2 linked regions of the Prochlorococcus marinus XMU1408 genome follow. Each later gene encodes a partner of the first gene's protein in a complex. Links are inferred from orthologs where the notes say so. Each region holds a gene or a part of one and is shown in the gene's direction. Other genes may lie near its edges.

Region 1 (9,321 bases):
AGATTTGGTAATTATAAAGAGACTCCTGAATTTTCTAGTTTAGCAAAATCACCATTAAAAAATATTAAATCAACTGTTAAGAATAATCATAGAATAGATGAATTATTAAGTATTTTAAAACAAGCAGAAAAAAAGCTAATAGAAACACACAAATCTATAGATTCGGTTCCTTATAATGGGTTAAGTGAGAATTATATAGAGAGGTTATATATAAATAGTGATGGAGCAAATAGATATATGAAATTATCTCAATCATCAATATACTTATATGCTAAGGCGCAAGAAAAAAATAAAAAACCAAGAAGTGCTGGTGGCATAAGAATAAATTCAAACTTAGAGGAACTGGATATCGAGGCATGTATCGATGAAACATCAAATAAGTTAATTAGTCATCTTAATTATCAACCTATTGAAACTAAAAAATATTTGATTTGTTTTACACCTGATGCATTTCTTCAATTGATAAATGCATTTAGTTCAATGTTTAATGCTCGTTCAATTATAGATGGATTAAGCTTAATGAACGAAGAATCCTTAGGTACACTAGTAGCAGTAAAGAATCTGAACATAAGCGACGAAGGATTACATCCAGAGAATGTTGGGGCATTCAGTTTTGATGGAGAAGGTACTCCTACACAAAATATTAATTTGATAAAATCAGGTGTTTTGCTTAATTTGATTCATTCTGAAGCAACAGCTAGAAAGTTTGGAGTTAATCCTACCGGCCATGCAGGACTTGGAGCCAAAGTCTCTGTTTCTCCAGATTGGCTAGTTGTTAGCAAGTCTGATAATGAAATTGATAAAGATGAAACTTTAAGTGTAAAAACAACATTAAAAGAATATATTTTAATAGATGAATTATCTGCACTTCACTCCGGAGTAAAAGCAAGCCAAGGCTCATTTTCCTTGCCATTCGATGGATGGATTGTTAAAGATGGCAAGAAGACATCCATAGAAGCTGCAACAGTTGCTGGAGATATATTAAAAGTACTTAAAAATATAATTAAAATTGAGAATGAACAGATTGTTACTCATCAAGGGATAAGCCCACATATCTGGGTTGATAACATATCTATTACTGGAGAAGCGTGAAAATAATTTTTTGGGGAACACCAAAATATGCAGCGGATAATTTATTAACTTTAATTAGTTCTGGTCACGAAGTAACTGCTGTAGTAACTCAACCTGATAGAAAACGAGGAAGAGGAAAAAATATGTCTCCATCACCAGTGAAAAAAGTGGCAGAAGAATATGACATTCCTGTATTTACAACTAAATCAATCAGAAATGATCAAATCACAAAAGATAAAATCATTAATTTGAATGCAGATGTTTATGTAGTTGTGGCCTTTGGTCAAATTCTTCCAATAGAGATATTAAAAAGGCCCAAACTTGGCTGCTGGAATAGTCACGCATCCTTACTACCAGAATGGAGAGGAGCTGCTCCGATCCAGTGGAGCATAATTAATGATGACTCAAAGACTGGAGTTTGCATTATGGCTATGGAATCAGGACTAGATACAGGTCCGGTTATTGCAAAAGAATCAACAGAAATTGATGATAAAGATAATCTCGAGATACTTACAAATAGATTATCTAAAATGTCTTCAGAGTTGATAATTAAATCTCTAAGTAAGATTAAGCTTACCACTGGATTAAATGAAATTGATAGATTAAAAAAATTAAATGCAATTGAACAATCAAAACTTACAGGTATTCCAAGTTATGCAAGGCAAATCGTAAAAGAGGATTACTTAATTGATTGGAATCATACATCAAGAAAAATTTTTAAAAAGATTCAAGGACTATTTCCAAACGCATATACTATATTTAACGGTAAAAGAATTAAGATTTTTAAAGCCTGTATAATAATTAATTATGAAGATTATATGGATAGTGAATTAATTGAAAAAATATCAAAAAAGAAATATAAAACAGGTGAGATAATAATGATAAAAAAAGAAAGTGGAATCTTTATAATGTCTAATGATTATCCTCTAATAATAAAAGAAGGACAATTAGAGGGTAAAAATAAAACTGATTCTTATACCTTATCAATTCAATGTAATTTAAAAATAAAAAATTGCTTTGGAATTTAAACTTCCCCAAAATCATTCACTTTACTTGAAAAACCCCAAAGAAAAACGCAAAGCATAATTAAAAAGAATAGATACTCTGGAATAAAAATATTATATAAAATTAATTGTAAAATTAATTTTATACCAATTAGTGCAACAGCTATATATCCAGCTTTCTCTAAATTTATATATATTTCAAGCCATTTAATGAATAATCCGGATGTAAATCTTAGGGCAATTACACCGATAATTGCTCCAGTAATTACTAAAAGAAATTGATCGCTTATTGCAACTGCAGCAGTAATGCTATCAATTGAAAATGCTAAATCTGTTAAAGATAATAGTAAAATAACATTAAATAATGAAAAATTCTTTTTCAAATCACTCTTATCTTTATTTTCAGAGTGAGTTTCTTTATTGATATTAATAAATTTAGAAATAGAAAGTGAGATCAAATAAAGTCCACCAGCGAGCTTGAATGGCCAAAAATTTAAAAAGAATTGTGCTGTAAGAATTACAACAATTCTAAGTAGTAAAGCAATTAATATTCCAATATTTAAAGCTTTTTTTTGTTGATCAAGATTATTTAGATTTTTTGTAATGGATGCAAGTGCTACTGCATTATCAGCAGACAAAACAAGCTCAAGTGAAACAATCACAGGTAAAAGAGGAGCTAGCTCGACCCACCTGTCAATTCCATCAAGTAACGGAGTTAAGGATCTAAGAGATGCTGAATCCATTAAATTTAAAAAAAAGTGCTATGTTTTGAAGTGACTGATATATGTTAACTCTAATAATTATAATTAGGGTCACTTAAAAAAGTTATGAGAATTGAATCTGAACTATGCCATTTATCGGAAGACAAGGCCATCGTTAAGGTAAGTGGATGGGAGAATGAAAAAAATATAGGAAGTGCACTGGGAGAAGGCTCAACTGTAGAACTGGCAGAAGATAAAGCAATATCAAGATTAAAAGATAGGGTTAGCCTTAGTACTAAAAATAAAGATATTACTAATATAAATAAAAGTAAGGATAGAAATATTTCAAATACAAATAATAGCGAATTATCTAATAATCAAATAACTATTAATCAGAATCAAAACCAAGAACCAAAAGATTGGAGCACCGACTTGGCTGCAATAGATCAAGAAATAAAAAGATTAAGGTGGTCTCGAGAAGATGAAATAAAATATCTACAAAACGAACTGGGATATAATAATAGAAATAAAATTACTAAATATGATGAGCTACAAAATTATTTATCTAAATTAAAAATAATTAAGAATAATAATTCATCTACATCAAAAATAATAAGCTCAGATAATCTAATTGATGAATCTGAAATTATACTTAAGCAATTATCATGGGATCACAAAAAAGGAAGAGAATTCTTACAAAGAGAATTTAATGTGTCGACAAGGAAAGAACTGAATGAACAACAATTAATATCATTTGTTTCTAAGCTGAAATCAATTAAAAATAAACTTATTTGAAAACAATACTTCACCAGAAGACATTATCAATGTTAAACTTATAAATAATTAAAATATATAAACAAATAGTGTCACTTGAGTCAATTGCAAAAAAAATTGAAAAACATCCTTTAACGAATGAATTATTAGACAGGTCAAATAGAAGTGAAAGATTAATATTAACTGGTGCATCGCGTACAGCTAAGGCATTAATTACTACATCATTAGCCAAGAAAGTTAGTAATAAACTTCTAATAATTGTTCCAACTTTAGAAGAAGCAACAAGGTGGTTTCCATTAATTAAAGATTGTGGATGGTCTAAAACATGTTTATATCCAACTAGTGAGGTATCTCCATATGACTCTGTTAAGATAACATCAGAAATAATATGGGGTCAATTACAAGTTCTTAGCGATATATTAGAGTTAAATGATGATGATGATATAGCTATAATTGCCACTGAGAGATCACTACAACCTCATTTACCACCAATCGAATATCTAAAGTCTAAATGTATTAAATTAAAAGTAGGAGATGAAATTAATTTAGAATCTCTATCGTTAAAATTAAGTGAATGTGGTTATCAAAAAACAAATAACATAGATCAAGAAGGTACTTGGACCCGACGTGGAGATATTCTTGATATTTATCCAGTAAGTAGTGAACTTCCAATTAGATTAGAATTATTTGGTGACCAATTAGAGAAAATCAAAGAATTTGATCCACTTTCTCAAAGATCTTTAGACAAAATTGATAATGTATGTATTACTCCAACTGGATTTGATCCTATTATTCTTGACAGGCTTTTATCAATTAAAAATAAAGATATAAATAATATATTCTCTGAGCAAGAATATGATGAAATAACTAATTCAAAAACATTGTCTTCGGCAAAGAAATATCTAGGATTAGCATTTGAAAATCCGTCTTCCTTATTAAATTATTTAGATACTAATACCTTTATTGTAGTAGAAGAAAGAAATCAATCTATTTCTCACAGTAATGCTTGGAATAAAATTGTTAGTGAAAGTTTTGAAGAATCACTTAAATTACATAAAACCAAAGAATTTAAAAATATCAGATATGAACCAAATCTTCATAAAGATACGAAAACTCTTTTTGATAAACTAAATCTATATAAAGGTTTAGATACTTCTGATTTTGAAAACTATAGTTCGCAAAATAATATATTTAATCTTTCAAGTAAAACTCATAATTGGCTTCCTAATCAATACGGTAAAATCAGTTCAAATGTAAGGGAATATATTAATCAAAAATATTCAGTATGGATTATCTCGGCACAACCTACACGAGCCAAGTCACTATTAGATGAGCATGATTGTATTGCAAAATTTATCCCTGATAGTGATGATTTAAATGGTATAAAAAGCATTATAGATGACAATCTGCCAGTAGCTATTAAAAACAAGAATGATGGTGAAATAGAAGGGTTTCTTTTACAACCATGGAAAATAGCGTTGATTACCGATAAAGAATTTTTTGGTCAAATCAATATTACAACAACAGGTTATGTAAGAAGAAGAAAGCAAGCCATTAGTAAAAAGATCGACCCAAATAAAATGAAACCTGGTGATTATGTTGTTCATAGAAATCATGGAATAGGATTATTTCAAAAAATAGAAAAATTAAATATTAATGGTGAATCTCGTGATTATCTAGTAATAAAATATAGTGATGGAAAATTAAGTGTTGCAGCAGATCAATTAGGTAGTTTAGGCAGATATAGAAACTCAAATTCAAAGATACCCATAATAAACAAATTAGGAGGTAAAAACTGGAATAGAATTAAGGATAAAGCCAAAAAATCTGTTAAGAAAGTAGCTATAGATTTAATTAAGTTATATGCACAGAGATCTAAAGAGAAAGGATACAAATTTCCACATGATGGCCCCTGGCAAATAGAATTAGAAAATTCTTTTCCTTACGATTTAACCCCAGATCAAGCTAAAGCAACTAAACAGGTTAAATCAGATATGGAAAGTGATAAACCAATGGATAGATTAGTATGTGGAGATGTTGGCTTTGGTAAAACTGAAGTTGCAATAAGAGCAATATTTAAAGCTATTACTTCAGGCAAACAAATAGCTTTTTTAGCTCCAACCACAGTATTATCCCAACAACATTGGAGAACTATCTCTGATAGATTTGCACCATATCCAATTAAGGTTTCACTACTTAATAGATTTAAAACAAATAGCGAAAGAAAAGATATATTAAGTGGACTTAAAGAAGGAATAATTGATGCAGTTATTGGTACCCATCAACTTTTAAATAAAAATTTATCTTATAAGGATTTAGGGCTTTTAGTAATAGACGAAGAACAACGTTTTGGTGTTAATCAGAAAGAAAAAATCAAGGAATTAAAAAAAAGTGTTGATGTATTAACACTATCAGCTACACCAATACCACGAACTTTGTATATGAGTCTTTCTGGTGTTCGCGAAATGAGTTTAATAACTACACCACCGCCATTAAGAAGACCGATTAAAACACATTTAGCTCCACTCGATAATGAAATTATAAGAAGTGCAATTTCTCAAGAAATAGATAGAGGTGGACAGATTTTTTATATTGTTCCTCGCATAAAAGGTATAGAAGATGTAGCAGAAAAATTAAACATGATGATTCCAAATGTGAAATTACTTATTGCTCATGGTCAAATGGAGGAGGGTGTTCTAGAGAATGCAATGTTAGCTTTTAATGCTGGAGAGGCAGACATTTTACTCTGCACAACTATTGTTGAAAGTGGATTAGATATACCTAGAGTAAATACTATCTTAATTGAAGATTCTCACAAGTTTGGTTTATCTCAACTTTATCAATTAAGAGGAAGAGTCGGTAGAAGTGGGGTCCAAGCTCACGCATGGCTTTTTTATCCAAACAACGAAAAATTAAATGATGCCTCTAGGCAAAGATTAAAGGCTATTCAAGAATTCACCGACTTAGGTAGTGGTTATCAATTAGCAATGCGGGATATGGAAATCCGAGGAGTAGGAAATATTTTAGGAATTGAACAAAGCGGACAAATGGAAACAATAGGATTTGATTTATATATGGAACTATTGCAAGAAACTATTGCTGAGATTCAAGGACAAGACATACCATCTGTGGAAGACACTCAAATTGATTTACCAGTTACAGCCTTTATACCTGGTGATTGGATTACGGATCCAGATGAAAAAATAAATGCTTATAGACTTGCCACACAATGTGAAAGTAATGATGCTTTAGTTCAATTTGCTAGCAACTTAGTCGATAGATATGGAACATTACCTAAGGCGGTTGAGTCATTAATTGAAGTAATGAAGTTAAAAATAATCGCTAAAAAATGTGGTTTTTCAAGAATTAAGTTGAGCAAACCGAATATAGAGCTTGAAACGATAATGGATGAGCCAGCTTTTAAGTTATTACGAAAAGGTTTACCGAGCCATCTTCATGGCAGGTTTATATATAAGAAAGGTGATATGTATTCAACGGTAATTATTAGAGGTCTTGGTATTTTGGATAGCGATAAACTTCTAGATCAATTAATAGAATGGTTATCGACAATGAATTCTGAAATAAATAATCAATAAACGAAATTACAAATGAAGAATAAGAACACATGGCAATTTATCAATTGGTTGCTTGGTAAACCTCAAAAATAAATACTTGCTATAGTCTCCAAAATTTGGATTTTTTCAATTGGGAGAAGTAATAGAAATCAGCACAAACCAATATGGCCTAAGTTTATTTAGCGGATTTGTAAGTCTGTTAGCTCTAGGTGTATATACTCTATTAACCGTAGATACAGGGAATGATGATGATGACTCAGATTCAGGAAGTGGAGGTTTAATGCAACCTGTAAATTAATTAGCCCTTTAATCAGGTAATAATTTTGAAAGTCGCTCTCTATAATCACCTTTAGATATTCCCCCTTTCAGCTCACCGATAATTTCAAATTCCCCCTCAGGGTCGTTTACTAATAAATATGTTGGCCATCCCATCCCTTCTTTAGTGGGGTATTGCGTTAATAGTATTGGGCGATATTTTCTATAAACCAAAGTATCCTGAAGCTTCACACTAATAAATTCAAGACCTAATTCATTCGCAACTTTAGAATCAAAGAAGCTCATCCGGTGACAAGTGCCACAATCTTCAGAACTAAATTTAATTAGAGAATAGGTCATAAAAAAATAAAGTTATACACATATCCTAAATAAACAAATAAATAAAAACAACTTCAGTTGTTAGACTTATTGTTTCTAGCAACAACTGAGAAAAATGGATCACTCTCTGCATTATAAAAACCAAATAGCTTATTTACATATGTTTTTTCATTTAATACCTTTTCAATGTTCCATCCATTAGCATTTAGTACACTTTTTACATATTCGATTCTTTCCTCTTCTGATGAATTACACCAAATATTTGGAGCTTTTGACCAGAATGCACGATTAGTAAATGAAATAATTAATAAAGAGTGTGATTTAATAATTCTAGATAATTCTAGTGAAACTTTCTCTGGGTATTGAAGATATTGCCAACCAGCAACAATTAAACCTATATCAACTGATGAATCATCTAGAGGAATATTTTGTGATTGATTAAAATTTTGAACCCAAAAACAATCAAGTCTCTTATTAGCACTTAACTCGGATTTATTCATACCATGCCCGATGACTTTTTTAAATCTAATGTTGTATGGCAAATGACTAACCCAGCTACTCATTAAATCTAGAATAATATCTTCATTAGAGAGATATTCTGAATACAATTTTGTGAGCCTATTCCTAAATGGCTCACTAAGATGATGGACATATCTAGGATGTTGATAAAATATTTGATCATTATTAATATCCATTTTCATTCTATCAATACTTGAAAGTTGCATCTTAAAAAAATATTTTAATATATTTTATATGGTTATTGTCGGATATGAGAAATTCTATGAACTATAAAGTTATTAAAAAAATGTTTAGATTAACTATATATATTAGTAAATTTAATAAATTAAAATTACTAATAATGAATCGAATATATATTTAAGTCTTAGTTAATCTGTTCTGTTAAGCTAGATGAACTTTTTCTACCTTGCTCTGGTTCATAATTATTATTAATTGGAATCAATAGTAAAAGTGAACTACTTAATGTAAATATAATAAAAGCATATAATAAATTAAAGTTCTTCTTTACTTTGTTGGAATTATTTATGATAAACCTTTTCGTAAAAGGTCTATCAATATATATATCCCATTTAATACTCAATCTAGAATCAAATCTTAAAAGATCAAGGCATTGAGTAAGATCCGACAATTCTGAGTCATCTAAAAAAATTTCTAATGGCTTAACACCTTTTCTTGTACTTTTAAGTAATAGTTTATGGTTATTGCCACTAGGTGAAATTGAAACAATATTCTTTTCAGATACAAAAGTTTTTCGAATTCCAGAAATATAAGAACGGGAATATTGAAGAACAACTTGCATCAAGTTATCAAGATGAACTTTTTCTCCTTCCAATAAAGGTGAGCCAATAATTTTTAATGACCACGAAGATAAAATACCAATTGTAGTTGTTGAATCTCCATTAGAAACATCTGGCATACCAGAAATTTCTAACGAAGAAGAGTTCTGAGCAAATTTATAAGATAAATTAATCATTTATATAAACTAAGTTTGATAATACAAAGAAGCTTTTAAACGATCAGCTCCACCCTTTCCACATGATAGGGAGAGAATCAATAATAACTCTCTAAAAAATGTATTATTTT
Region 2 (3,536 bases), on another replicon or contig:
TATAAAAGCCATATTTGCTTCATTTGATCAAACGAATCTTTTGATTTTTGATGAAATTGATTCTGGGGTCAGTGGTTCAGTAAGTAGTTATGTTGCTAATTTGCTTAATCAATTGTCTTGTCATCGACAAGTTTTTTGTGTGACTCATCAACCTTTAATTGCAGCATTTGCTGATAATCATTTTGCTTTTAAAAAGATTGTAATCGCTGGTAAAACAGTTTCTAAGCTTACTAATTTGAAGGAAATAGCAGATAGACAGAAGGAATTAGCATTATTGGCAGGAGGAGAAATTGTAGAAGCAAATGCTTATGCGGCGAGTTTGCTGGAACACAAAGCTGCATGATGAGCATATTTTTTTATACAATTAACTATTAATAATTTTCCCTAATGGGAAGCTCTGAATCTAATTCAAAAAAAAAGTCATTAAATATTGATTCTTCTAATGAAGAAGTCATAACAATTCGTGGTGCAAGACAGCATAATTTAAAAAATGTTGATTTATCAATTCCAAGAAATAAATTAGTAGTTTTTACAGGCGTTAGCGGAAGTGGTAAAAGTTCTCTAGCATTTGACACCATTTTTGCTGAAGGACAAAGGCGCTATGTTGAAAGTTTGTCTGCATATGCAAGACAATTTTTAGGTCAGGTTGATAAACCTGATGTTGATTCAATTGAAGGCTTATCACCAGCAATTTCTATTGACCAAAAATCAACAAGTCATAATCCTCGTTCAACAGTTGGAACAGTTACTGAAATTCAAGATTATTTTCGTTTGCTTTTTGGAAGAGCTGGAGAACCTCATTGTCCTGAATGTTCTAGGCCAATAAAGCCTCAAACGATAGATGAGATGGTTGATCAAATAAAGACTCTTCCAGAAGGGACTCGTTACCAATTGCTTGCTCCAGTTGTTAGAGGCAAGAAAGGGACACATTCAAAATTATTGTCTGGACTTGCTGCAGAGGGATTTGTCAGAGTTAGAATTAATAAAGAAGTTAGAGAACTAGCAGATAATATTGAATTAGATAAAAATCAATTACATTCCATAGAGGTGGTTGTTGATAGATTAATTGCAAGGGAGGGAATTGAAGAGAGATTAACTGATTCATTAAGTACTACTTTAAAAAGGGGTGATGGTTTAGCAATAGTTGAAGCAGTTCCCAAAAAAAATGAAGAACTTCCTAAACATATAGAGCGAGAAAGATTATTTTCTGAAAATTTTGCCTGCCCAGTTCATGGTGCAGTTATTGAAGAATTATCTCCAAGATTATTTTCATTTAATAGTCCATACGGTGCCTGTCCTGATTGTCATGGACTAGGTCATTTGAAAAAATTTACTTGTGAGAGAGTTATACCTGATCCATCTTTACCAGTTTATGCTGCAGTTGCACCATGGAGTGATAAAGATAATTCATATTATTTTTCATTATTATTTTCGGTCGGTGAGGCATTTGGGTTTGAGATAAAAACTCCTTGGAAAGATTTAAAAGAAGATCAAATTAATATTTTGTTAAACGGTAGTAAAGAACCAATTTTAATAAAAGTTGATAGTAGATATAAACAAGACTCTGGATTTAAACGTCCTTTTGAAGGTATTTTACCAATTTTAGAAAGACAGTTACAGGACGCAAATGGTGAAGCTGTTCGTCAAAAATTAGAAAAATATCTTGAGCTAGTACCTTGTGCAACTTGTCACGGTAAAAGATTACGTTCTGAAGCTCTTGCTGTAAAACTTGGTCCTTATTCGATTACTGATCTTACTTCCTCAAGTGTTTCCAAAACACTTGAGAATGTAGAAGAATTAATGGGTCTTGAGAAGTCTAAAAAATCAGAACAATTACTATCTAATAAACAGAAAAAGATAGGAGAATTAGTCTTAAAAGAGATTCGATTACGTCTTAAATTTCTTTTGGATGTTGGACTTGATTATTTAACTTTAGATAGACCTGCAATGACTTTATCTGGAGGAGAGGCTCAAAGAATACGATTGGCTACTCAAATAGGTGCTGGTTTAACAGGAGTACTATATGTATTAGACGAACCTAGTATAGGTTTACATCAAAGAGATAATGATAGATTATTGTCTACATTAAAAAAATTACGTGATCTGGGCAATACTCTTGTTGTGGTTGAACACGATGAAGATACTATACGAGCTGCTGATCATTTAGTTGATATAGGCCCTGGAGCTGGTGTGCATGGAGGTGAAATTATCGCTGAAGGATCTCTCAATAATTTGTTGACTGCTAAAGAATCCTTAACTGGTGCTTACCTTAGTGGACGTTCAGCTATTCCAACTCCTACTCATCGTAGAGATTCTGTACAAAGAAAATTACGCTTGATTGATTGTGATAAAAATAATTTAAAAAATATTTCTGTAGATTTTCCTTTAGGTAGATTAGTTGCTGTAACTGGAGTTAGTGGAAGCGGCAAAAGTACTTTAGTTAATGAATTACTGCATCCTGCTTTAAATCATTCCTTAGGGTTAAAAGTTCCTTTTCCAAAAGGTCTAAAAGAACTCAAAGGTATAAAATCAATTGATAAAGTTATTGTGATTGATCAATCACCAATTGGTAGAACTCCACGCTCTAATACAGCTACTTATACAGGTGCATTTGATCCTATACGTCAAATATTTGCAACTTCTGTTGAAGCAAAAGCGAGAGGATATCAAGCAGGTCAATTTAGCTTCAATGTAAAGGGTGGAAGATGCGAGGCTTGTCGTGGTCAAGGTGTAAATGTAATAGAGATGAATTTTCTACCAGATGTTTATGTTCAATGTGATGTCTGCAAAGGAGCTCGTTTTAATCGAGAGACACTACAAGTTAAATATAAAAATTATTCTATTTCTGATGTATTAGAAATGACTGTTGAACAAGCTGTGGATGTTTTTTCTGCAATACCACAAGCTGCAGATAGATTAAGAACACTTTTAGACGTTGGTCTTGGTTACATTAAACTCGGTCAACCTGCTCCAACATTGTCTGGTGGTGAAGCTCAAAGAGTGAAACTTGCTACTGAATTATCCAGAAGGGCTACTGGTAAAACTCTTTATTTAATTGATGAGCCTACAACTGGTTTAAGTTTTTATGATGTTCATAAATTAATGGATGTTATCCAAAGATTGGTGGATAAGGGAAACTCAATTATTGTCATTGAGCATAATTTGGATGTCATTAGATGCTCGGACTGGATCATTGATATGGGTCCCGAGGGAGGTAACAAAGGCGGTGACATCATTGCTATGGGAACTCCTGAAGAGGTTGCATCTGATTCAAATAGTCACACAGGTAATTATCTAAAAAAAGTTTTGGAACTTCATCCTCCCAAAAAAACCTAAATATTTTTTGATATATTCCTTTACGTTAATCATTGAGCTTTGTTATTTTAAATAATTAAGATCAAAAAAATCAAGTAATAGTCTACACTTATAGTTTTAATTATTTTTTAAAAAAAAATATTATGCTTTCTTTATGTTTGTGGAATAAAAAATGAATTATTTATCTTCCAACTTTATCTAGAGGCTTTGCTTGGGATTAA

What was found. The genes of interacting proteins can lie anywhere in the genome.
Region 2: the proteins of mfd (region 1) and uvrA are in contact, whole or in part, in a crystal structure (PDB 4DFC), measured with the Escherichia coli proteins. The link is inferred for Prochlorococcus marinus XMU1408 from one-to-one orthologs.

What each region holds. Positions count from the first base shown.
Region 1 is NZ_QJUE01000002.1:682,380-691,700, forward strand. The notes cover bases 3,241-7,346. They hold mfd (transcription-repair coupling factor), read left to right. Parts: upstream 3,241-3,639; coding sequence 3,640-7,146; downstream 7,147-7,346. Other genes in these bases: DNJ73_RS05120 (hypothetical protein), read left to right, coding at 3,241-3,571; DNJ73_RS09825 (hypothetical protein), read left to right, coding at 7,256-7,346. In the rest of the region: DNJ73_RS05105 (TldD/PmbA family protein), read left to right, coding at 1-1,092; fmt (methionyl-tRNA formyltransferase), read left to right, coding at 1,089-2,099; DNJ73_RS05115 (TerC family protein), read right to left, coding at 2,096-2,818; more of DNJ73_RS05120, read left to right, coding at 2,903-3,240; more of DNJ73_RS09825, read left to right, coding at 7,347-7,423; DNJ73_RS05130 (TlpA family protein disulfide reductase), read right to left, coding at 7,432-7,740; DNJ73_RS05135 (class I SAM-dependent methyltransferase), read right to left, coding at 7,794-8,444; DNJ73_RS05140 (DUF4335 domain-containing protein), read right to left, coding at 8,603-9,211; DNJ73_RS05145 (DUF3038 domain-containing protein), read right to left, coding at 9,221-9,321. UniProt on the Escherichia coli protein: Couples transcription and DNA repair by recognizing RNA polymerase (RNAP) stalled at DNA lesions. Mediates ATP-dependent release of RNAP and its truncated transcript from the DNA, and recruitment of nucleotide excision repair machinery to the damaged site.
Region 2 is NZ_QJUE01000007.1:97,470-101,005, reverse strand. It holds uvrA (excinuclease ABC subunit UvrA), read left to right. Parts: upstream 1-387; coding sequence 388-3,336; downstream 3,337-3,536. Other genes in the region: DNJ73_RS09600 (HAD family hydrolase), read left to right, coding at 3,527-3,536; recN (DNA repair protein RecN), read left to right, coding at 1-343. UniProt on the Escherichia coli protein: The UvrABC repair system catalyzes the recognition and processing of DNA lesions. UvrA is an ATPase and a DNA-binding protein. A damage recognition complex composed of 2 UvrA and 2 UvrB subunits scans DNA for abnormalities.